Regions from separate parts of the Paenibacillus sp. F4 genome, predicted to be linked through region 1. Evidence: a T-box and tRNA genes for the amino acid it is inferred to sense, from the RefSeq annotation. Region 1 holds a T-box; the other regions hold tRNA genes.
The links. The T-box of region 1 lies ahead of leuS (leucine--tRNA ligase). A T-box ahead of a tRNA ligase gene usually reads a tRNA of that ligase, here a tRNA-Leu.

Region 1 (5,649 bases):
CTAACATGCTCAGACATAAAATTCGTCATGTCGGCCAAGACCAGGCGCATACACTAAGAAGAATGACAGCTGACAGCACAGCGTCTATACCGCAAAGTATGAAAGGAGGACGTTGAACAATGAAAGTTGGATTTATCGGGACTGGCAGCATGGGAAGTCTGCTAATTGAGTCTTTTATTAATTCTAACGCACTCAAGCCGCAGCAAATATCAGCAAGCAATCGAACGCATTCCAAGGTAACCGAGCTAGCCCGTCGCTATCCAGGTTTGCATGCAGCCCAAAGCAACCGTGAAACGGCAGCGGAAAGCGATGTTCTGTTTATCTGTGTGAAGCCGCTGGAATCAAAAGCCGTAACGGATGAAATACGCAACGTCATTACAGAAGAGCAAATCGTCGTATCTATCACAAGCCCGGTGCAGATTCGTATTTTGGAACATGCACTGAAAGCCAAAGTGTCCAAAATTATCCCCAGTATCACCCACCAAGTGGGCAGCGGAGCCTCACTATGCATCCATGGAAGCCGGATTACAGAGGAGGATCGCACCCTTCTGGAAGAGCTTATGTCCCACATCAGCAGGCCGATTCGGGTTAAAGAATCTTATACTCGGATCACGTCGGATTTTTCGAGTTGTGGTCCTGCTTTCTTGGCCTTTTTTATGGACCAGTGGATTCAAGCCGCAGTTCAAGCTACAGGTATAGACCGTACGGAGCTATGCGCCCTGGCCGGTGAAATGATCATCGGCACTGGAAAGCTGCTCACGGAAGGCGGGATGACACCAGCCGAGTTACAGGCCAGAGTGGCTGTTCCCGGAGGTATTACCGCCGAAGCTCTCGCATTGTTGGACATCAGCCTGCATAGCGTCTTTCCCGAGCTGATACAGGCCACGCACAACAAGTATGAAGAGGACATGCAAAAGGTAGATGTCTCCTTCGGCTTAAAGCCGATTAACCGGCAACAATATTAACCAGCTTACCTGGAACAGCAATTACCTTGCGGATCGTTTTGCCGGCCAGTGCCTGCTGAACATTGTCCAACGACACAGCGAATGCCTCCATCGCTTTAGCATCAAGATCCTTGGCAATCGTTGCACGCTGCACAATTTTACCATTCACTTGCACAACAATTTCCACTTCGGCGTCCACCGTCCATGCTTCATCATAAGCAGGCCAAGCCGCGTAGGTAATGCTATCATTGTGCCCCAGCAGCTGCCACAATTCCTCAGCCAGATGGGGTGCAAGCGGCGACAGCATTTGCACGAAGTTTTCCATTGCTGCACGCGGCAGAAGGTCTGCTTTGTATGCATCGTTGGTGAAGATCATCAGCTGACTGATCGCTGTATTGAAGCGCAGCGCATCCAGATCTTCGGTTACTTTTTTCAGCGTTTTATGCCAAGTACGATTGAACTCATCGCTACCGCCGTCATTTGTAATTTTATCGTTCAGGCTACCATCCTCGGAAACAAACAGGCGCCATACGCGGGACAGAAAACGATGTGCTCCCTCTACCCCATTCTCATTCCATGGCTTGGTCGCTTCCAGCGGCCCCATAAACATCTCATAAATACGCAGCGTATCGGCGCCAAACGTATTGACAATATCATCAGGATTAATGACATTACCGCGTGATTTACTCATTTTTTCATTGTTGTTGCCCAAAATCATACCCTGGTTGACCAGCTTATAAAAAGGCTCTTTCGTTTCCACTACGCCGATATCATACAGTACCTTATGCCAGAAACGGGCATACAGCAAGTGAAGAACCGCATGTTCCGCTCCGCCAATATACAAATCAACAGGCATCCATTCACGCTGTTTTTCTTTGGATACAAGCTCTTTGTCATTTTTCGGATCAATAAAGCGCAGGTAATACCAACAACTTCCTGCCCATTGCGGCATTGTATTCGTCTCGCGGCGTGCTTTCATACCTGTCTCAGGATCAATGGTTTCCACCCAATCTGTTGCGTTCGCCAGCGGGGATTCACCTGTACCTGAAGGCTTGATGTTGTCCATCTCCGGCAGTACGAGCGGAAGTTGGTCCTCAGGAACCGTTTTGATCGTTCCATCCTCCAGATGAATTACCGGAATGGGCTCGCCCCAATAGCGTTGACGGCTGAACAGCCAGTCACGCAGGCGGTAGGTGACTTTGCCGTGTCCTTTGCCCTCGGCTTCCAGCCATTCAATCATCTTCGGAATCGCTTCCTCGTTGGTAAGTCCATTCAGCGGGCCTGAATTGACGTGCGGTCCATCCTCAGTATATGGCTCATTAGCCACATCTCCACCTTGGACAACCTCAATGATATTCAATCCGAATTGCTTGGCAAATTCCCAGTCACGCGCATCGTGAGCAGGTACAGCCATAATCGCTCCAGTTCCGTAGCCCGCCAGTACATAGTCAGCAATCCAGATCGGCAGCTTTTCGCCGTTCACCGGGTTCACTGCATAAGCTCCTGTGAATACGCCTGTTTTATCCTTGGCCAGATCCGTACGCTCCAGATCGCTTTTACGAGCAGCTTGTTCACGGTACTGTTGTACAGCATCCTTTTGCTCAGGCGTAGTGATAATATCGACCAATTCCTGCTCTGGTGCCAGCACACAGTAGCTTGCGCCAAACAGTGTATCTGGGCGGGTTGTAAATACTGTGAGTTGCTCGTCATAGCCTTCAATTGGAAAACGAACCTCTGCCCCGGTAGACTTACCGATCCAGTTCCGCTGCATATCCTTAATACTCTCAGACCAATCCAGTTCCTCCAGATCATCCAGCAGACGATCCGCGTATTCCGTAATTTTCAGCATCCATTGACGCATTGGTTTACGGACGACCGGATGACCGCCACGCTCACTCTTACCGTCAATAACTTCTTCATTCGCCAGCACTGTTCCCAGCGCTGGGCACCAGTTCACGGGTACTTCAGCTACATATGCAAGGCCGCGCTTGTACAGCTGGATGAAGATCCACTGTGTCCATTTGTAATAATCAGGATCCGTCGTGCTGATTTCACGATCCCAGTCGTAGGAGAAGCCGAGCGATTTGATTTGACGGCGGAAGTTATTTACGTTTTTCACCGTAATTTCGCGTGGGTGCTCCCCTGTATCCAGCGCATGCTGCTCGGCAGGCAGACCGAAGGCGTCCCAACCCATCGGATGCAGTACGTTGTAGCCGCGCATTCTTTTATAACGTGAAACAATATCCGTAGCTGTGTAGCCCTCTGGGTGGCCTACATGCAGGCCGGCTCCAGATGGGTACGGAAACATATCCAAAGCATAAAACTTCGGTTTGCCCGGCTCTTCCCCGGTGCGGAACGTCTTGTTCTCATCCCAATATTTCTGCCATTTTGGTTCAATACTTTGCGGTTGATAGCCGTGCTTCGGCTGTGTGTCTGTCATTGTCTTTTCCTCCTCAAACGGTATGCAACAAAAAAACCTCTGCATCCCGTAGCGTGTCAGCGCTAGGGACGAGAGGTTATATTCCCGTGGTACCACCCTAGTTAGCAGAAAGCGTTCTTCGCGTTCTACTCCCTTTGCACCTGATAACGGAGGTGATCCGATGCGGGTTAATAACAGGATACAAGCACCTGTATAGGGCGTTCCTGCGTTGGACGCATATCTCCGAGGCGAGTTCACTTTGCGCTGTCAACCGGCTTGCACCACCCGCCGGCTCTCTACATGTCCAGACAAAGCTACTATTCCTCATCAGCGATTGTTTAACCGTTAATAATGGCACTATTATATTGAAAACCGCGAAAAAAGTCAAATAAGGACTATCTTTGGTGTTAAAGACCCTCTTCATACTAATTGTTCATGACACATGCATACGAATGTTTTATAATAACTTCGAATTAAATTGATGCAAATTGAGTTGAGTTGAGATAAGAAAGGTGAGCTGAGACATGGCACAGATTAAAATTTTCGGAATAAAAGAAGCTCTAAATCCAATCAAAAAGCAACTTTCAGAGGTGATTCATTCTGCTGTGGTGGATGCATTCAAATACCCTCCAGACAAGAGGTTTCATCGTTTTTTTCCTATGGATCAGGAAGACTTTATATATGCCGATGGTCGCTCTGAGGCGTACACCATTATTGAAATCAGTATCTTTGAAGGCAGAACGACAGAAGCTAAGAAGCAACTCATTAACCTGTTATTCCAACGAATTACGGACTATTTTGGCATTGCTCCACAGGATCTTGAGATTACTATATTTGAAACGCCCAAACAGAACTGGGGCATCCGGGGTGTACCGGGTGATGAGCTTCAGTTGAACTATAAAGTGAATATATGAGTGCAAAAAGACGCCCTTCATGTCATCATGAAAAGCGTCTTTCTTTTCCTAAATTTGCTCAATGAGTCTTCACTATTTTACAGCAACATAAAACAGTCTCGCCGCGTCATCTTCTGCTTCTACCCATTCAAAATCCGCATATACCTTCACATCACGAAAACCCGCTTTGGACAATTCTGCCTTCATCCAGTCTGGATCATAGGCACGCTGTACATGAATTTCCTCGAAACGCTGATACAGATCGCGTCCTTCATGTTCTGCTTTCGCAAAGATACTAAGATGATGCTCAATTTCACAACGGGGAGTGTCCAACGCACATGTCCAGATATACGAGATAGAGCGATCATCCAGTACGAATGGTTGCTCTTCATCATAACGTAAAAACGTCTGGGGATGATGTACATCGAACAAGAAGGTTCCGCCAGGCTTCAGACCAGCATGCGTTCTACGAAAAGTAGAAATTATATCTTCTTCCTCCAACAAGTAATTCAGACAATCGCAAAAAGAAATTACAGAATCCACAGGCTCGGGTAAAATCCATTCTCTCATATCCTGCTGTATCCAGCGAACGCTTCCCTCACGAAACAATCGCTGTCCCTGGGGAGTGGTTTCCATTTTGCGACGGGCTACTGCCAGCATGTCAGAGGATAAGTCGATTCCAGACACTTCGAAGCCCGAGTTAACTAGGGGAATCGTAATCGAACCCGTTCCACAGCCCAGCTCAGCCACCGTATGTGGCATACCGTACTGATCCCAAGCCTGCCGTGCAAAGCGTAACCAGTCCGGGTACGGCATGTCCTGCATCAGCTCATCATACACATAGGCAAACTTCCGGTAAGAAGCCATTTTTTATTCCCCATTCCCGTCCTTCGGTTTCGGCATTTTCTCCACCAGGTAGGTCCAGTTTTCCTTTTGTGTAACCATTCCTTCCTTCATCAGCTTGCCCATCGCACGCTTGAAGGCGGATTTACTGATACCAAACCGTTGCTTGATAATATCCGGCGGCGTTGCGTCGGAGTAAGGCATGCCGCCACCCGGACGCTCCTTCAGAAAAGCAATCAATCGATCCGCATCCTCATCACGGCCTACTTCCTTGCGTGGCGACATCGCCAGATTGACCCGACCGTCTTCGCGAACAAGTGTGACCCGTACCTTAACCTCTTCGCCCAAGCGAAGCATCCGGTTGCGTTCCGAGGAGTGAATCATCCCAATCGCACCAAAACCAAGCACACCTCCGTCCACCAGAACGAATGTGCCCATTTGAAGCGGCTTGTACACAGTCGCCTGCACCCACGTATTCAGCCACGAATCAGGGGCGTGAAAGCACAACGGAGCAAGCTCCTGTTCCCCTGCCAGCTTAGCCCGCAGTCTA
Region 2 (5,649 bases), on a different contig from region 1:
CAAGGGTCCCCCTACTTAGACATTGATTTAATATAGATGGAATAGTCCAGTCATAACTATATAGTAAACTAGCTTGCGGCTCAACACAAAGCATAGTACTTGAAGGTACCTGAGGAGTATGCTGCTACAACAGATATCCCCAAACTGGCAACTCTACGAAAAAAAGAAAACCGCCATAAACATCACAGTCTACAACGCTCTTTTACTCCACTATTCATTTTGAATCATTTTCTAACAACATCACATCTTCTCCTTGCTGTTGTCTTATTTTGATATTAGCTCTACCCCAAGAACACATTAAGTCAATAATTTCATTTGCTGTAATTCCATATTCCGTTATATAATACTCCACTTTTGGAGGCATTTGATTATACACATGCCTGCCTATGATACCATCCTTTTCAAGTTCGCGAAGTTGCTGTATAAGAACCTTTTGAGAAATGCCTGGAATACTACGCTGTAATTCACTTGTCCTTTTTCTACCAGACATTAATAAACATATGATTAATGATTTCCATTTACCTCCGATGATCTCAAGTGTTGCTTCTATGCCTAAATTATATTGTTTCATAGTACCACCTCTTCAACGCTAAAATAACAAAGTTTATCTAATTATTTCTATAATGGCATATCTTCACTCTAAGTCCAATGCACACTTTCAAGTAACTATCTTACTTTATTGTGTGTATTTACTTTTTTTGAAGCGTACAGAATAATAATATGAGTATCTACAAAAAGCAAAATATGTTACGCAAGAAAGGTGATTTATGATGAAAACTCTTGTGATTTTAGCTCATCCGAATATTGAAGATTCTAGAGTAAATAAAAGATGGAAACAAGAATTACTTCAATATACCCATGAAATTACAATTCATGAGATTTATAAAGAGTATCCAAACTGGAGCATTGATGTTTTGAAAGAGCAAAAGTTACTTGAAGCACATAACAATGTAATATTTCAATTCCCTTTATATTGGTATAGTTACCCACCTTTATTAAAAAAGTGGTTGGATGATGTTTTTACTCATGGATGGGCTTATGGTTCAAAAGGTAATAAGCTAAAAGGAAAGAAGCTAGGGATAGCAGTGTCCATTGGCGATAAAAAAGAAAATTATTTACCTACTGGTTCCGTTTCTTTTACTGTAGATGAAGTTATAACACCTTTTAAAGCCAGCACAGTACATGTTGGTGCAATATCATTACCCTATTTTGCTGTCTTCGGAGCCTCATTTCAAGCGAGCGATGAAGAAATTAATCAGAGTGCAAAAGACTATATTAAATATATATTCCAGTATAAATAGAATGATTATTTATTTCTGATAACATGACCATAAATGCCGTTCACCAGGAGATGAGCAACACACGGAGCTTCTTGACCATATGAAAACAGGCTCTTGGTGGCATCCAGCCAATCCAAGAACCTGTAATTGTTAGGGTAAGATGCGGTCGAGAGGACTCGAACCTCCACGGGGGGTTAGCCCACACGGACCTGAACCGTGCGCGTCTGCCAATTCCGCCACGACCGCATATTATGTATTCATACCGATGTTTTTCAATCATCGTAATTAAGATTATATCTCCCATGAACCATAAAATCAAGTTATTTTTATATAATATTCTCTATAAATTTTTCCTGAAAACATTCGAAAATAACTGGATATCACACACCAGATATGGTAATATGGAAGCATCAGGAAAGGAGGTGCGTCAACATCAATAATCACATGTTGAGCGTATCCCTTACCCGGTCCGTTATTCTCTAATTTACAGAGTTGACGGAGGCGCGGGATACGGATCAAAGCTTTAGTTAGGCGCCACGGGTAGAAAGACCGTCTACGGACGGTCTTTTTTATTTCAACATCATACTTCTCATCATTAACTATCGGAATAGATTACATACTATGAAAAGAGGCGATACGATGTCTATTAGACCAGTGAATGTTGAAGAATTTAAGGATTTGGCAGCCATTTGGCTGGATGCTTCCATAGAAGCCCATCATTTTATTGATCCGCAATATTGGAGATCACAAGTGACCGAGATGGAGAGCAATTACCTCCCTCTAGCTCAAAACTATGCTATCATACAGGATGATCATACTATTGGCGGCTTCGTTTCCATGGTGGATGGGTATTTGGCGGCTCTGTTTATACGCATAGACCTTCAAAGAAAAGGCTATGGCAAGTTACTACTAGATTGGGTCAAGAAGCAATATGATCAGATCCAATTGAAGGTATACCAGTCGAACACGAAAGCATTTAACTTTTATACTAAAAATGGATTTACCATTCAAGAGGAATCTATAGATTCCGAGACTGGCGAGAAAGAGTTTGTCATGATATGGACAAGACACTAACATAATGAAGCACCTTCAGCCCTAAAAAGAAAAAGGCTCTGCTCCCGTAAAAATACGGCATAAGCAGAGCCTTTTATTTTATATAATACAACTGACTTTATATAGTCTCTCATTTAAGCCCATAAACCTCGGTATATAAAATCTGTCTAAACGGAGCAAACGCTTGTTCAGCCAGCGCACCAGGATAGCTCATAATTTGAAGCTTCAGATTATCCTGCCCTTCTCTTAATGGGGGCTGTACATACTCAAAATGGTTCATATGAAACCCCAAACGCTCATAAAAACCGATTCTTCTCCGAGTCCATTCATCCACTGGCGGCTCCACCTCCAGTACTACTGGTTTACCGGACTGTGAAATAAACTTGCTCATAAGCTCTTTGCCTAACCCGCTGCCTCGTATAGCCGAATCTACGGCAATGTGCTCTACAAACCGAAAATCTGTAAACTCCCACCCTGCCAAAAAAGCAATTGTTTGCCCTTGTTCGTCCTTTTTGGTAAGTAAGCGATAACACGGATGATGAAGCAGAGCCCTCTGCGACTCGAATGTTCTACATTCCGTTTCAGGAAAAGCAGCCTCCATAATCGCATATACTCTAGAGAATTCAAGTTCATTCATTTATATTTTCAACCCCTCTAACCTTAACTTGTTGGTCTACTAATGTTATTTCCATTAGGACCCTAACCGTTTAGACCTTGTTTAATTCTATAAGCGTCAGCAAAATATGCTCCAACAGCTCTGGAATATCCTCCATCTGATCTTCGTTAATTTGCCTGGAAAACCGAAGTTCGATCTTGTTTTGGTATGTAGAAACCTTCTCTTCATAATTAAAACTCAGCGTTTGGACAGGCCGAAGATCAGGTTTCCAAATTTCGGTCAGTATATTTTCAATCTGTCTGCATTGTGACTCAATCTCACGAATCTCCATGTAAAAACTCAGCAACAAGACACATCCCGGAATTTGATCTTTGATTTCCAAAATTTCCGCAGCCAAGTTGTTTAAATCCGCCTTTAGTTGAATTTCTGCCGTCACACCTGGCTGTTCCCTCAATCTGAATTGGACAGCAAATTCACGCGACATCACGGACATTTCCAATCTATCGATTCGTTGCGTAATATCAATACGTGAATCCAGATTATCCAGATCGTAAACCGTATTTTCTATAGCCACTTTTAAATTATCAAAAACGGTCGGGTCGAACATGTGCAATTCACCTCTGCCTATCGTTACAATTTATTTCCCAAGTCATGTCCAAGTTTTAAAGAGTATACCATATATTTTCCTCCAAGAAACGTATCCTCTAAACGGAACTCCTAGGACAAACTTGTGAACATGAAAAATTCAATTCTGTAACAAAATGTTCTATTATATTTATTTTATTGATAAATATTCCTTTTTATTATTCCAATTTCCTGGCGATTGATATACAATTAACTCAGAAACAGTTACTAATATATTCATATAAATGAATATAAATCCCAAAAAAGAGAGGTAGATTATTCATGAAAAAAACGTTGTTAGCTTCATTAGGCCTTACACTTCTGCTAAGTACTTCTGCCAGTGTTGCTTTAGCCGAAGAAGCAAATTCCGTACCAGTTGCAAAGGAAACAACTATTGCCCCTTTACTTGAATATGATGAACAGGAGCCAAATGATACTTTTGAACAAGCTAACTATTATTTTATAGGTGATGGGGTCATTGGAACCCTCGGTGAAGAGAAGCATGGGATGTGGGAAAACTACGATGTATATAAAATAATGGCAGAAAATAACTCAAGAGAAGTTCACTTCACAATTGAGGGACACAGATATCCCGATTCTTGGTTGGAGCTAACCCTCTTCGATAGTAATGGTCAAAGCATTAAAAGTTCAAAAAATGGTCAATATTTTTTAAATGCAACTCTTGAGCAAGGTAAAGATTACTACCTAGCCGTCAATGCGTTCGGGCTTCAATACGGAGGAAAAATGTTTGACTATAAACTCTCTTCTGAAGCTGTAAGGTAGACTAACTAAATTTATATAACTTTTCAAGTAGTGAATCATTATTTAATGCCCGTTGTCGTATTGGATACATGCAACAGGCACATATAAAGACTAAAAAATCCTAACTACACCAAAAAGCCTCACCCTTTTTTAAAAGGGCGAGGCTTTTGTAGTTCAGTCATTCTATTCGAGGCACTCAGTTCTGTTGCTCCTGTGTAGGTCTTACGACAAACGCGAGCTAAAGTCCTCGTAGGAGAACTGACGGATTACCTTGATGCCTTCTTCGTCGTTGTAGCTGGCGATGGCTGGCAGGTTAACTCCGTTAAACATGTGGTTTTTGACCATCGTGTAATGGGCCATGTCGCAGAACACAAGCTTGTCTCCCGGCTTCAATGGCTCTTTAAAGGAATAGTCTCCAATCACATCTCCAGCCAAGCACGTAAGTCCACCAAGTCTGTAGGTGTAAGCATACTCACCAGGCTGGCCTGCATCAATGATATTCGGGCGATATGGCATTGCCAGTACATCAGGCATATGACATTCAGCCGAAGTATCCAGAATGGCAATATCCATTCCGTTTTTCATCGTATCCAATACGGTCGCAACCAGATATCCAGTATTCAAAGCAATAGCTTCGCCTGGCTCCAGATAAACCTGCACACCATATTTATCCTGAAAATATTGAATACAGCGTACCAGCGTGTCCAGATCATAGTCTTCTCTGGTAATATGGTGACCGCCGCCGAAATTGAGCCATTTCATGTTCTTAATGTATGGCCCGAATTTCTCATCCACCACTTTAATGGTGCGCTCTAGCGTATCTGAATTCTGTTCACACATCGTATGAAAATGAATACCGTCCACGCCATCTAGATCCTCAGGTCTAAAGTTAGCCAGAGTCACACCCATTCTGGAGTTGTTGTAGCAAGGATCATACAACGGCGTTTCGATTTCCGAATATTCCGGATTAACCCGAATGCCGATGTCGATTTTTTTGGAAGTTACGCCTTGCACTCTGCTTTTATAGCGTTTCAATTGATCAAAGGAGTTGAAAACAATATGGTCAACATACTCCAATAGCTCATCAAATTCACTGTCAACATAAGCAGGTGCGTATACGTGAACCTCTTTGTCCATTTTTTCGCGACCAAGTCTTGCCTCGAACAACGAACTGGAGGTTACCCCTTTTAAGTATTTGCCAACCAGAGGAAAGGTCGAAAACATCGAAAACCCCTTAAGAGCGAGCAAAATACTGCAGCCTGTCCGCTCTTGGACGGAATTTAAAACCTCAAGGTTTTTGACAAGAAGTCTTTC
Region 3 (5,649 bases), on a different contig from region 1:
AGCAACATGGGGAAAGAACAATTGACCGAACAGTTTTTTCTGGAAAAACTGGCAGCGGCTAAAGTACACTTTGAGCGTGCCTTGGATTGTAAGCATACGGAATTCGACGATTTGTATCCCTATATGATTGAACATCCTCAGTTTTTTTGGTATAAACGCTATGTGGCCTGGTCTGAGTTGTTGACGTTGGTTAACCTATGCGAAGAATTGTCCTTCTCTTGGAAAGAAGAATTTACTGCTCACCAAGTGGAGTATGTAGATCAGCGAGTGTTGTCTGCACAAGTGCTGGACTTCTGGTACGAGAAGAACGATACAAAAGAACATGATCACAGTGTAAATCAGTCGGGATAATTTGTCGCTCTGTTGGCAATCCATATAAGTAGTAAGAGGAAAGAGACCTAAATGATTCGTTTAGGTCTCTTTTTAAACTTTTTTCATGTATATAGAACCATGATCGTTATGTTAAAAAAGTGGATAAGGAGGGGACAAGGATGATTATGGACGAAGAATTGGATGCTTATCGAATCTCCGGTGAAAAGGTGCGTGTCGTACGCGATGGATTGGAGTCCAACGATGTTGTGGGCATTGTACTCGCATGGGATGATGAACAGGTGCTTATTCGCCGCCAGAATCGACGTGTGGTCAAGTTGGATCGCAGCTATACATACCAGTCGTTTAGCGAGCCGCGTCATAATCCGATAGATCTGGATTAGGAATGGGCTCCAAATGGGTGTTGGATAAAAATAACTGGGTGATTCATTAGGCATACAGAAACTCTAAATCGGACACAGTAATGAAGGAAAATCCAACAGAGAGGACGTGCTGTGTCAATGACGGTTATGGACGAAAAAGTACATGCATACAAGGATCAAATCAGCCATTTGGAAGATCAGTTGCCCGAGGTAGTTCATGCATATCATCGCTTTACCGGAGAGTGCTTTCAAGCCGGCAGCTTAGATGAGAAAACCAAGCAACTGATTGCGCTAGGCATTGGCTTATTTGCCAACAATGAAGTATGCACGTTTTATCACGTGGACGAGGCGCGGTCCAAAGGAGCCAGTGATCAGGAAATTATGGAGACCATTGCTGTAGCCGCAGCGGTAGGTGGAGGACATGCTCTAAGTCAAGGGGTTACGCGTGTACAGAGGGCGTTGCAATAAAGCGAATCATTAATGGATATGCTTATATTTCGTCATAGCGAATATAGATCGATTTGGGTATCTGATGGTTATGGAAAGGAGCTTCCGAGCACAGTTGGTGTCTGCGGACGCTCCTTTCTTTTGCATGTTTGTTGTGCGGGGATTATGCTCTTCTGCTTGCGGCAAAAGCAGCAGGGCGAGACGTTTTACGCTTATAGGCCAAAGAGGATGTAACCAAACTTCGTTCAACGATGCGTAGGGGTTTGGAAGTTGAATTGTTTGATAATTCGGGGCGATGTTTCTCAAGTAAAGGAAGGGCAGCTGTATGGGGCATAGAGGTTGAGAGCCCCAAATATGCTCGCATCCGCTCATACATTTCTTTACGGAATGCTGGCATTGCCATACTGAACTGCTCTTTATTGCCTTTACTTATATAGGTGGCGTGAACGCCGGAGTGGTTTTGTTGTATGTCCAGAACATGAATGTGATATTTATTAAATTCATGTTTTATTTCAGACAGCAGGATCCCGGTACGATCTACACCTGCGTTAACCAATTCGACATAAAGATCAGGGGTTTTCAGCATACCGCTTTCTTCAAGAATTAGGCTGTCCCGCTCAAATACTTTTTGAATAAAGGTAAGGAGCAGATAACTTTTCACAAGAGACCATTCATGCTGAGTAGTTTCTAAAGAGATCATTACCATTCACCGCCTTAGGAAAATGTGAAGATAATTCATAACCGATTGAAGAAAAGGAACCTTTGTTATCTAGAACCTATGTTCCCATTTTAGTTTATTATTCCTTTTTTATCAAGAGAAAATTAACAAACATAAAAGGTTTGACATCTTGATATGAGCATGGTATGATCTATCTTGTCGCCAAGAAAGATTGATCTTTTGAGGATAAACGACAACTTATATGCGGTCGTGGCGGAATTGGCAGACGCGCACGGTTCAGGTCCGTGTGGGCTAACCCCCCGTGGAGGTTCGAGTCCTCTCGACCGCATCCATTAGAAAAGGTCTATAGAATTGCTCTTGTAGCAGTTTTAGAGACCTTTTTCTTATATTTCCGGGGATTTGCTCATAGTTTAAGCTGAACACGTTTCTTGTCTTCACACAAACTATGGATTTCCATAACGGATTCTGACAAATTACTTGATTTCTTTTAGGTGGGATTTTTGCAAAATCCTCAAGTTCATAAACAATTTTTTTATAAGGCTATCTTTTAAGATATGATAGAAAATAACGCACTTTATGATGAAGTTATTGAAAGGTTGGATGTACGATGGAGAAAGCAACGTTTGCAGGTGGATGCTTCTGGTGTATGGTGACTCCGTTTGAGGAGCAGCCGGGCATTCATGGCATTGTGTCAGGATACACTGGAGGAACGATTCCCAATCCGACCTACGAGCAGGTTAAAACAGGAAACACAGGTCACTACGAGGTGGTGCAGATTACTTTTGAGCCTGAGCTGTTTCCTTATGAAAAGCTGCTCGAATTATATTGGCCGCAAACAGATCCTACCGACGGGGAAGGTCAATTTCAGGACCGGGGTACACAGTATAAACCCGCAATTTTTTATCATACAGAGCAGCAACGTGAGCTTGCACAACAGTCCAAGGAGCAGTTGGCACAAAGTGGACGTTTTGATAAGCCAATTGTAACGGAGATTCTTCCTGCTTCAATTTTTTATCCTGCAGAGGATTATCATCAGGATTACCACAAGAAAAACGTGAAGCACTATAAGGAAGATCGGGCCCAATCAGGTCGTGATGAATTTATTAATAAGAACTGGTAAGCAGCTTTAACATACGTTTCTACGCACGATAAGGCAGATCAGGGATTATTCCATGGATCTGCCTTATACATATTTAGACGACGTTACTCACACAATGAAGGGACAGAGAAGGAGGCTGACCCGCAATGAGTACACGACGGAAGCTGCACATGAGAAATATAATAAAAAAGGCTTTAAAGGAATCTCGCGCTCGGAAAGAGCCAGCTTATGTACCTGTATTCCATTCAAGCTCCAAAATGCGAAGAACCATAGTACTCTGTATTTCGGTATGCATGTTATTCATGGTCTGTAGTACTGGTGTTGCAGAAGCAATAGACAAACAGGACGAGCCGCAAAGGATGGTTGCTGTCATTATTGACGATCTGGGAAACAATATGAAAGGAACTGAGCAAATTTTAAATTTACCCGTTAAGATTACCGTTGCTGTGATGCCCTTCCTGCCTACAACCAAGCAGGACGCTATGGAAGCGCATAAGCGCGGTCATGATGTCATCGTCCATCTTCCAATGGAGCCAAAGCAGGGGAAGCCCGAATGGCTTGGGCCTGGAGCAATTAAGGCTAATATGACGGATGAAGAAGTACGTGCGAAGGTGACAGCAGCCATTAAGGATGTTCCTTATGCGATAGGGATGAACAACCACATGGGTTCCAAGGTCACTTCGGATAAGCGCATTATGTCCATTGTTCTTGATGTTTGTAAGGAGCATGGACTATTTTTTGTCGATAGCCGTACTAATTATTGGTCAGTGGTCCCTGAGCTTGCCGCTAAAAAGGGAATGCCACCAGTACGAAATGATGTTTTTCTGGATGATGTCCATAACCTCGCCCATGTGAATCGCCAACTTACAAAAGTGGTTGAATGGCTGGATGAGCACAACACCTGCGTAACGATTGGGCACGTCGGCGTGTCTGGTATGTACACATCCTCCGCTCTTCATTCGTCGGTTCCCAAGCTAAAGGAGCACGCCAAATTTGTGGGTATTAGCGATTTGGTACGAGCTGTATGGGGATGGACGGGAGACCCAGCCACCAACACTACCATGCCGTCAGATGCGCAATAATGCCTTCGGCAATAGCTTCGGCAACGCTTTTTTGACCACGATCCTCGGAAAGCATAGCTCTGTCCTGTTCGTTACTGATAAATCCAGTTTCTACAATTACAGCAGGATGCTGAATTTTATTCAAAAGATAAAAGGGCTTTCCGTACACTGTTTTTCTATTCATGCAAAATAAGCGGTTTAATGAATGCTGAATCCGTTCAGCTAACAGATAGCTGCTGCCTTCATCCTGATACAGTACAATGGGTCCCCGTTTTTCGGCACGTTTGTTCCAATTGACATGCAGGCTTACAACCAAAGCGGTGGGCAGTTGTTCTGTTAGGCTTTTCCGTTGGGCGAGGTCTTTAAGGTGCCGGGATTTGGACTGCAGCCAACGGTTGTCGTCACTCAGTGCGTAGTCCTTGTCCCGATTCAGGACAGCAGGATATCCCTGGGAGCGTAAAATCAAGTACAGCTTTTGAGCAATGGCGAGATTAATATCTTTTTCCAAAATTCCTTTATGACTTGTTCCACCATCCACACCGCCATGGCCTACATCAATCAGGACAACGGGCTTGGCAAAAGCGTGATAGGACGAATGTACGTTGGGTGGACCCTCTGTATACTTGTTCGGTTCGTTACTTTTCTCGTCGGGCTGAGCAGCTATATAGGTAAACGGGGCAAATACAGCACTGCAAAGGATGCATAGACTTAACCCCAGCCCTGTCAGCCATATTTTGTTTAACTTTTTTTTGCTCACATTCTATTCCTCCAATGGACGAATTGATTATTTACTGAAAAACCATGCATAACAAGCATCAAACCTAAAGCAGCGTAGCTGCCTTCAAATATGACAATTAGCCTTGGGATAACTGTTATGTTGAAGATAGTATGTTCCATTTAAGGGAAACCATGCATAGTTATTCCCACAGGGGTTAGACCTTTTGGAAAATGAGCAAGCTAGTTTTATCTGCACCTAACGTGTGAATCCGATATTTCCAAGCAACGTAAATGGAAATAATAGGCGCAGATTGGAGGAGGTCATGAAGGATGGCGAAGAGTGACGAACTGGTGACGTATATTACGCAGCGGATTGTTCGCTATATGGAAACGCCGCGTGATGTTCGGCGCAGTCAAAAACAAGCCAGAGAGCCGTGGGGGAGTAAATGGTTTGGCATGTTGCCTCTCGCTCTGAAAATGTGGATGAAATCCACACGCAGAGAACGGAGAGAGCGACATTAAACTCGCCAAAGAGACCACAAGAGGCATAGGGTATGCCATTTGAGGTCTCTTTTTATGTTGTAGGGATCATTCCGATCTTTTTCGTGTTTCTTAATAACTAGGAGTCCAAATGATAAAATTCGCCAGCTGACAATAACTGTTTTAATGGCACAAATCGGGAAAGTCCATTGTGGTGGGTTAACGCATATAAAATGGGTTGGGACGGATGATCTGGGGATATCCAGGACTGATACCCACTAATGGATAAGGGACCTCCAAAGGCAAAATTGATACCTGTGGCAGAAAATATAATACGCGGTGAAATACTCAGTGTATCCATAAATTGGCCTGTGTTACGGACAGAAAGTTTTTGCTTGGGTTGAAGCCAACCCAGATCGTCATAGGGATCGAAAGGAGCAGACGAGACCGTAACCGCTTGCGCCTGTGTTTTCA

Region 2: it encodes a tRNA-Leu, which carries the amino acid that the T-box ahead of leuS (leucine--tRNA ligase) is inferred to sense. The anticodon was not compared.
Region 3: it encodes a tRNA-Leu, which carries the amino acid that the T-box ahead of leuS (leucine--tRNA ligase) is inferred to sense. The anticodon was not compared.

What each region holds. Positions count from the first base shown of each region.
Region 1 is NZ_POVS01000017.1:453,265-458,913, reverse strand. Features, by position in the region: gene comER (late competence protein ComER) at 120-965, shown strand; gene leuS (leucine--tRNA ligase) at 946-3,384, opposite strand; T-box leader at 3,446-3,703, opposite strand; gene C1T21_RS20765 (tautomerase family protein) at 3,888-4,277, shown strand; gene C1T21_RS20760 (class I SAM-dependent DNA methyltransferase) at 4,350-5,123, opposite strand; gene C1T21_RS20755 (CvfB family protein) at 5,127-5,649, opposite strand, start outside.
Region 2 is NZ_POVS01000009.1:533,617-539,265, forward strand. Features, by position in the region: gene C1T21_RS09495 (winged helix-turn-helix transcriptional regulator) at 215-571, opposite strand; gene C1T21_RS09500 (NAD(P)H-dependent oxidoreductase) at 771-1,301, shown strand; tRNA gene C1T21_RS09505 (tRNA-Leu) at 1,442-1,526, opposite strand; gene C1T21_RS09510 (N-acetyltransferase) at 1,920-2,354, shown strand; gene C1T21_RS09515 (GNAT family N-acetyltransferase) at 2,464-2,970, opposite strand; gene C1T21_RS09520 (hypothetical protein) at 3,041-3,556, opposite strand; gene C1T21_RS09525 (hypothetical protein) at 3,856-4,356, shown strand; gene nspC (carboxynorspermidine decarboxylase) at 4,558-5,649, opposite strand, start outside.
Region 3 is NZ_POVS01000009.1:439,459-445,107, reverse strand. Features, by position in the region: gene C1T21_RS09025 (hypothetical protein) at 7-351, shown strand; gene C1T21_RS09020 (hypothetical protein) at 492-713, shown strand; gene C1T21_RS09015 (carboxymuconolactone decarboxylase family protein) at 831-1,160, shown strand; gene C1T21_RS09010 (YhjD family protein) at 1,303-1,839, opposite strand; tRNA gene C1T21_RS09005 (tRNA-Leu) at 2,062-2,146, shown strand; gene msrA (peptide-methionine (S)-S-oxide reductase MsrA) at 2,426-2,938, shown strand; gene C1T21_RS08995 (divergent polysaccharide deacetylase family protein) at 3,064-3,999, shown strand; gene C1T21_RS08990 (N-acetylmuramoyl-L-alanine amidase) at 3,974-4,735, opposite strand; gene C1T21_RS08985 (YqzE family protein) at 5,026-5,217, shown strand; gene C1T21_RS08980 (hypothetical protein) at 5,315-5,649, opposite strand, start outside.